Regions from separate parts of the Bradyrhizobium sp. STM 3566 genome, predicted to be linked through region 2. Evidence: riboswitches for the same ligand, from Rfam matches in the RefSeq annotation. Region 2 holds a riboswitch; the other holds the start of a gene.

Region 1 (3,410 bases), 1.5 Mb from region 2:
TAGAAGGCCAACGACGACGAAGCCGATCTTCATCGCCGAGCATTTGGCGTTTGGCTGGTACTGCAAATCAACGTGCTGGTCAGGCATGTTGCTGGCTTTGCCAGGTGTCTTAGGGTCTGTACCTAATTAGCGATCTCTGATTCCTTCGCACCAAGTTGATTCGGGATGGGGGACTTCGGTGCGCAAAGGGCTGTTCTGGCTGAACGACAAGCAGTGGGCTCAGATCGAGCCGCATCTGCCAACGAACCAGACCGGCCCGGCGCGCGATGACGATCGACGCATCATCAGCGGTATCATTCACATGCTTCAGTGCGGCGCACGCTGGCGCGATTGCCCGCCCGACTATGGTCCTTACACGACGATCTACAATCGTTTCAATCGCTGGGCTAAGCGCGGACATTGGCAGGCGATCTTTGAAGCGCTCGCCCGCTGCGGCAAGGATGGCGTGACCTTGTCCATCGACTCCACCTCGATCAAGGCGCATCGCTCGGCGAGCGGTGGAAAAGGGGGGAGCATGAACAGGCGATCGGACGCTCGCGCGGTGGGCGGACCACGAAAATCCACGCGCTGAGCGACCCTGATTGCAGACCTTGCGCATTTCATCTCACTCCGGGACAAGACGCAGATATTGCCGCAGGGCCGGCCCTTTTGAAACTCGCGCCGCCCATGTCTGCCCTCATTGGGGACAAAGGCTACGATGGCGACGGCTTTCGCGCCGAAATCGCCAATCGCGGCGCAAAGCCCGTCATTCCAAACAAATCCAACAGGGTGACCCTCCACACCTTCAGCAAACGCGCCTACAAAGGGCGCAATGTTATCGAGCGCTGTTTCTGCCGGCTCAAGGATTTCAGGCGTGTCGCAACTCGCTACGACAAACTTGCCAGGAACTTCTTGGCTGCCGTGCACCTCGCCGCCATCGTCGCCTATTGGATCAATTGAGTCTGAACCCTAGGCTTATTCAGCACGGATCGAGCTGGTCGATAGGGCGGCTGGATGGCGGACGCGCTCGAAGACCGGCGGGAAGCCGGGGCATCAAATGCGTTCTGCTCCAGGCAGCGGTGCCTGCCGGCGCAAGCCGCATTTGTCCCTTCCACCATCTGGCGTGCGGGCCCGGGGCAGCTGTGACGGTTATTACAATATGGCTGACTGGAGAGCCTTTCTCCATCGAGGCAACGATAAGGATGCGCGGCCCTTCGCGTAGCGGATGTCGCAGCACCAGCTTGAGACATAATCTGAGAGGTTGACGGAAGACTTGTCTTGCCGATATCCCAAGTCGTCGAGGTTCTCCGGTCCCACTTGATCCGGAGCTAAGAGGGAAGCCGGTGAAGATGCCGGCGCTGCCCCCGCAACTGTGAGCGGCGAGCCGCTGTCCAACGATGTCACTGAAGCCTGCGCGGCTTCGGGAAGGCCGGACAGCAGCAATGACCCGTGAGCCAGGAGACCTGCCCCGACAATATATTCGTCCACGGGCGGGGTGTCCCGGTGGTGCGCCAAGCAGCCGTCGCACCGTGCGACTTCCCCTGCCTGCGTCCGCCATGGCCTTTGCCCCCAACATGGGGTTACCGCTATGTCTCTTCTCTCCCTTCCGGTTGCCACGCTCGGAACGCCACGCATCGGTCCAAGGCGCGAGCTCAAACTCGCTCTAGAAAGCTACTGGGCCGGAAAAAGCAGCGAACAGCAGTTGCTCGAGGACGCAGCTGGCCTGCGTGCCGCGAACTGGGCTCGTCAGAAATCTATCGGCGTCACGGTCATTCCATCGAACGATTTCTCCCTCTATGACCAGGTGCTCGACACAAGTGTCATGGTTGGCGCCATCCCGGAGATCTACGCTTCGAAATCCGAACTCGTTTCGCTCAAGACGTACTTCGCCATGGCCCGTGGTTCACAAGTCGACGACCAGGATGCGACTTGCGGTGATCAACCGTGCGGAGTTGGCGCACCCGCGCAGGAGATGACCAAGTGGTTCGACACCAACTACCACTACATGGTTCCCGAGTTTCACACGGGACAGACTTTCAGGCTATGCTCTCGCAAGCCGATCGAGGAGTATGAGGAAGCCAAGGCTCTCGGCTTTCAGACCCGCCCTGTCCTGATCGGGCCGGTTACATTCCTAAAGCTCGGCAAGAGTCCCGATCCTGCGTTCCAGCCACTCTCGCTATTAGATGAGCTGATACCAGTCTATATCGAGGTTCTGCAGGAATTGGCCCAACGTGGGGCTAATTGGGTTCAGTTCGACGAGCCCTGCCTGGTTCTTGATCTGGATGAGGGGATGCGAAAATCTTTGCGGCATGCCTATGACCGGCTCGCAAAGGAGGGGCCGGCCATCAAGATCATGGTTGCCAGCTATTTCGGCGACCTCGGCGACAATCTGCACACCGCCTTGAGCCTGCCAGTTGCCGGAGTGCATCTCGATCTGGTTCGAGCGCCACAGTTGTTGGACCAGATCATCGCTGGCGGCCGAAGTGATCTCGTCATGTCGCTCGGTGTCGTCGACGGCCGGAATGTATGGCGGTCGAATTTGTCCTCGCTGCGCCAACGGCTCGAACCCGTGATTGCGAAGCTCGGCAAAGATCGTGTACAGATCGCCCCATCCTGCTCTCTGCTTCATGTTCCGGTCGATGTTGGCCTCGAGACGGGGCTCGCTTCTGACGTCAAGAGCTGGCTTGCTTTTGCGGTCCAGAAGATGCGAGAGCTTGCGATCCTGGCGCGGGCACTCGCAGGCGACCAGAATGTCGCGCCAGCTCTTGCCGAGTCGGAATGTGCCGCGACTGTCCGCCAGACTTCGCCCAAAATCCGTGATGCCAATGTCGCTGTGCGGATGAAAGCGATCGATCAGACCATGCGTCGCCGCGCGAGCCCATTTGCCCGTCGTGCCGAGATCCAAAGCAATCGTTTCGGACTACCGCCTTTTCCTACCACGACGATCGGATCGTTTCCGCAGACCACAGAGGTCCGGAATGCCCGTGCGGCGCATGCGCGAGGCGCGATGAGCGACGAGCAATACGACAGGTTCCTCAAGGAGGAGACTGCGCGCGCTGTACATTGGCAGGAGGACATCGGTCTTGACGTCCTGGTGCACGGCGAGTTCGAGCGCAATGACATGGTGCAGTACTTCGGCGAGCACCTCGCCGGCTTCGCATTTACCAGGAACGGATGGGTGCAGTCCTACGGATCGCGCTGCGTCAGGCCACCGATCCTGTTTGGCGACGTAGTGCGGTCCAAGCCTATCACCGTAGGCTGGTGGTGCTACGCGCAATCGCTCACGAGGAAGCCGATGAAGGCGATGTTGACCGGACCCGTGACGATCTTGAACTGGTCTTTTGTTCGCGATGATATTCCCAGAAGCGAGGTCTGCCGCCAGATCGCGCTCGCGATTCGCGACGAAGTCCGCGATCTCGAGAATGCTGGAG
Region 2 (3,410 bases):
CGACAAGCCGCGCAGCGGCACGCGCGATTTCAGTGTCGAGGCCGCGCTCACGCCCACGGAATTGGCCTACGCCTTCGGCGCCGGCCAGCGCGCGGTGGCGCGTGCGGAAGCCAGCCAGCCTGATCTCCTGATCTTCGGCGAGATGGGCATTGGCAACACCACCACGTCAGCGGCGATCGCGGCGAGCTTGCTCGGCGTGAGCGCCGAGGAGATCGCGGGCAGCGGCACCGGCGTCGATGCATTGGGCCGCGCGCACAAGGCGCGGGTGATCGATGCGGCGATTGCACGCCACGGCGTTGCCGGAGCCTCGGCCGAGAAGATCCTGTGCGCCGTCGGCGGCCTCGAGATCGCGGCGATCTCAGGTGCGATCATTGCGGCCGCGCAGAGCCGCATCCCTGTGCTGATCGACGGCTTCATCGTGTCGGTCGCGGCCCTGGCGGCAGTGCGGCTCAATCCGTCGTGCCAGCCTTACCTGTTGCCTTCGCATCAATCGGCAGAGCTGGGGCATCGCCTCGTGCTTCGGGCCCTGGACGTGCAGCCGCTGATCAGCCTCGATCTCAGGCTTGGCGAAGGATCGGGTGCGGCCATCGCGCTGCCGCTGGTCCGCTCGGCCTGTGCGCTTCACAACGGAATGGCGACGTTCGCACAGGCCAACGTACCGGATCGGCCTAGCTGATGCGCTGATTGACGGAAACGACGCGCCAGCCGTTCGCGAGCCGATCGATCCGGGTGAGCGACAGCGGATCGATCACGAAGCGCAAGGCGGCTTGCGGTGTCAGGTCCAGCGCGATGCAGAGCGCGGCGCGGATGGTGCCGGAATGTACGACCAGCGCTGCGGAGCCTGCGCCAATCCGCGACAGACCCAGCCGGACGCGCGCGACCTGATCGATAAAGCTTTCGCCGTTCGGCGGCTGTCCGCGCGCCGGATCGCGCCAGAACTGCGCATAGGCATCGCCACCGGTCGCGGCGAGCTCGTCATGCCGATGACCGGTCCAGTCACCGAAATCCTGCTCGCGGAATTCGCTGACCAACTCCGGTGCGAGCCCCAGTGCGCGCGCCGTCTCGACCGTGCGTCGCGACGGGCTGGCATAGCTGGTGGCGTCCGGCGCCAAGCGCTGCCGCAGAGCCGCCAATGCCGCGTGATCGCCGAGATCGGCCCGCGCATCGTCTGCATGGATCGCTCCGGCTGCGCCCTCGACGGCCGCATGCCGGATCAACCAGAGGAGCGTCTCGCCTTCCATGCTTATCTCCAAGGAAGTTGGTCGCTGTGGCCACAACGCCGCAACTGCCACATTGACTCTGTCCTGATGGTAATCCTAGATGCTCGCGACGGTTTTCCCGAGAGGGAATGAAAAGGGAATGCGGTGCGGGGCGTTGTCCCCAATACCGTGGCTGCCCCCGCAACTGTGAGCGGATAATCCTTCGTCACGAGCCACTGGGTCCTCGGTCCCGGGAAGGCGACGAAGCGGTCATGACCCGCGAGCCAGGAGACCTGCCGTCAGCCGTGGTCACACGCGAAGATGTCGGTCGGGGAGTACAGACATTCGGCTTCATCGGACGGCTCAAGGCCAAGGGTGAGACCTCGTTCGCTGTGACGTGCCACTGACGTCATACCGAGGTCCTATACCGTGTCTTCCATCCGTAACGTACGACCGCGCCGCTTCCCGCTTGCCTCCGTCGCATTCACATTACTTGCCGTTGTTGATCTGCCGGCCGCACTGGCGCAGCAAGCCCGGGAGCCGCTGCCGCCCGTCGAGGTATCGCCCGCCCAACCGCGCAAGCCGGCTGCCCGGGACGCACCGGGCACGCGTCGCGCGGCAGTGCGCAGGCCGGTGGCATCCGCAGCGCCGAAGCCCGCCGCGCCGGCCGCAGCCGTGCAGACGCCGCTCAACAGCAATGTGGTGGCCGAAAGCGCCTCACGGCTCGGACTGACGGTGCGGCAGACGCCCGCGACCGTCGAGGTGATCTCCGCCGAAACCATGCGCGAGCAGGGTTATCGCACCGTGTCCGAGGTGGCGCAGGGCGCGGTCGGCGTCACCTCCGGCGACAACCCGGCCGAACCTTCGGCCTTCTCCATGCGCGGCTTCACCAACAGCCAGATCAACACGCTCTACAACGGCATCAAGATCGGTCCGCAGAACATGACCTCGCGGATCGTCGACACCGCCAATCTGGAGGCCGTGGAATTCCTGAAAGGTCCGGCCTCGCTGATCTCGGGCGAGGGCGCCGCGGGCGGCGCGATCAACTTCGTCACCAAGCAGCCGCATACCGGAGCGATCCGCAACGAGGCGGATTTCTCGTACGATTCCCTGAACTCGTTCCGCGCCCATTACGGCTCGGGCGGCAGCACCAACGTCCGGGGCCTCGACTACCGCTTCGACATCAGCCGCTCCTCGCTCAACGGCTTTGTCGACGACACCTATACTAGGACGTTCGACGTGTCCGGGCAGCTCAACTACCGCATCTCCGACGGTCTCAAGGTCTGGGGTGCGATCGAGTACCGCGAGGACCGCGGCAAGGCCTATTGGGGCGCGCCACTGGTGCCGATCGCTTTCAGCGGCTCGCATGCGACGACGGGGATCGTCTCCGGCAACTACGTTTCGAACTACAACAACACCAATCTTGGCGCTATCACGATCGACGACCGCACCTTCAACACCAATTACAACGTCCTCGACAATCGCAACGTGGCGCAGGAGGTGTGGCTGCGGGGTGGCTTCGAGTTGAAGCTGGCGCCCGACCTGACGCTCAAGAGTCAGGCCTATGGCTATGGCGCGGAACGGACCTGGTTCAACAACGAAGTCGAGGCGTTCAACTCCACTACGAACCTAGTGGATCGCGAGCGCTTCTATGTCGCGCACAGCCAGCGTCTTGTCGGCAACATCACCGACCTGATTTGGGACGCGAACGTCGCCGGTTTCGACAATCGCCTCGTCACGACTTTGTCGTCGAGCTTTCTTGATTTTGTTCGGCCCGGAGCGGCCTTCCCCTTCCCGAACGACTCCGTCCCACTGGTAAACTTCGACAGGGGCTTTTACGGCCCCCTTACAATTCAGCGGCAGACCGCACGGATTGACAACGAAGCGCTGTCGTTCGAGGACCGGTTGAAGCTGACACGCAGCTTCGCGCTGATCGGCGGCCTGCGTGTCGAGCACATCGGGCTCGACCGCAACTGGACCGACAAGACCGGGCTGGAGAAGGCAGGCTTTCCCTTCACGAAAGACTGGGCGCCGGTCACCGGCCGCATCGGCTACACCTGGGAGGCCGTTCCCGGCCTGACCTTCTTCAGCCAGTACGCCACTGGCGCCGACATCGCGGCCAACAACATCTTCCTGCTCGGGCCGACCCAGCCGCTCGACCTGACTACCGCGCGCACCTACGAGACCGGCGTCAAGCACCTGTTCTGGGAC

The links. Region 2 has a riboswitch for cobalamin ahead of P6U27_RS22685 (TonB-dependent receptor). Riboswitches for the same ligand answer to the same signal wherever they lie in the genome.
Region 1: linked by a shared signal. The riboswitch ahead of metE (5-methyltetrahydropteroyltriglutamate--homocysteine S-methyltransferase) and the one ahead of P6U27_RS22685 (TonB-dependent receptor) in region 2 are both predicted to bind cobalamin.

The regions. Positions count from the first base shown of each region.
Region 1 is NZ_CP120692.1:6,216,360-6,219,769, reverse strand. It holds partial or broken gene P6U27_RS29920 (IS5 family transposase) at 179-939, shown strand; cobalamin riboswitch at 1,263-1,465, shown strand; gene metE (5-methyltetrahydropteroyltriglutamate--homocysteine S-methyltransferase) at 1,568-3,410, shown strand, end outside.
Region 2 is NZ_CP120692.1:4,680,405-4,683,814, reverse strand. It holds gene cobT (nicotinate-nucleotide--dimethylbenzimidazole phosphoribosyltransferase) at 1-676, shown strand, start outside; gene P6U27_RS22690 (histidine phosphatase family protein) at 669-1,241, opposite strand; cobalamin riboswitch at 1,314-1,515, shown strand; gene P6U27_RS22685 (TonB-dependent receptor) at 1,629-3,410, shown strand, end outside.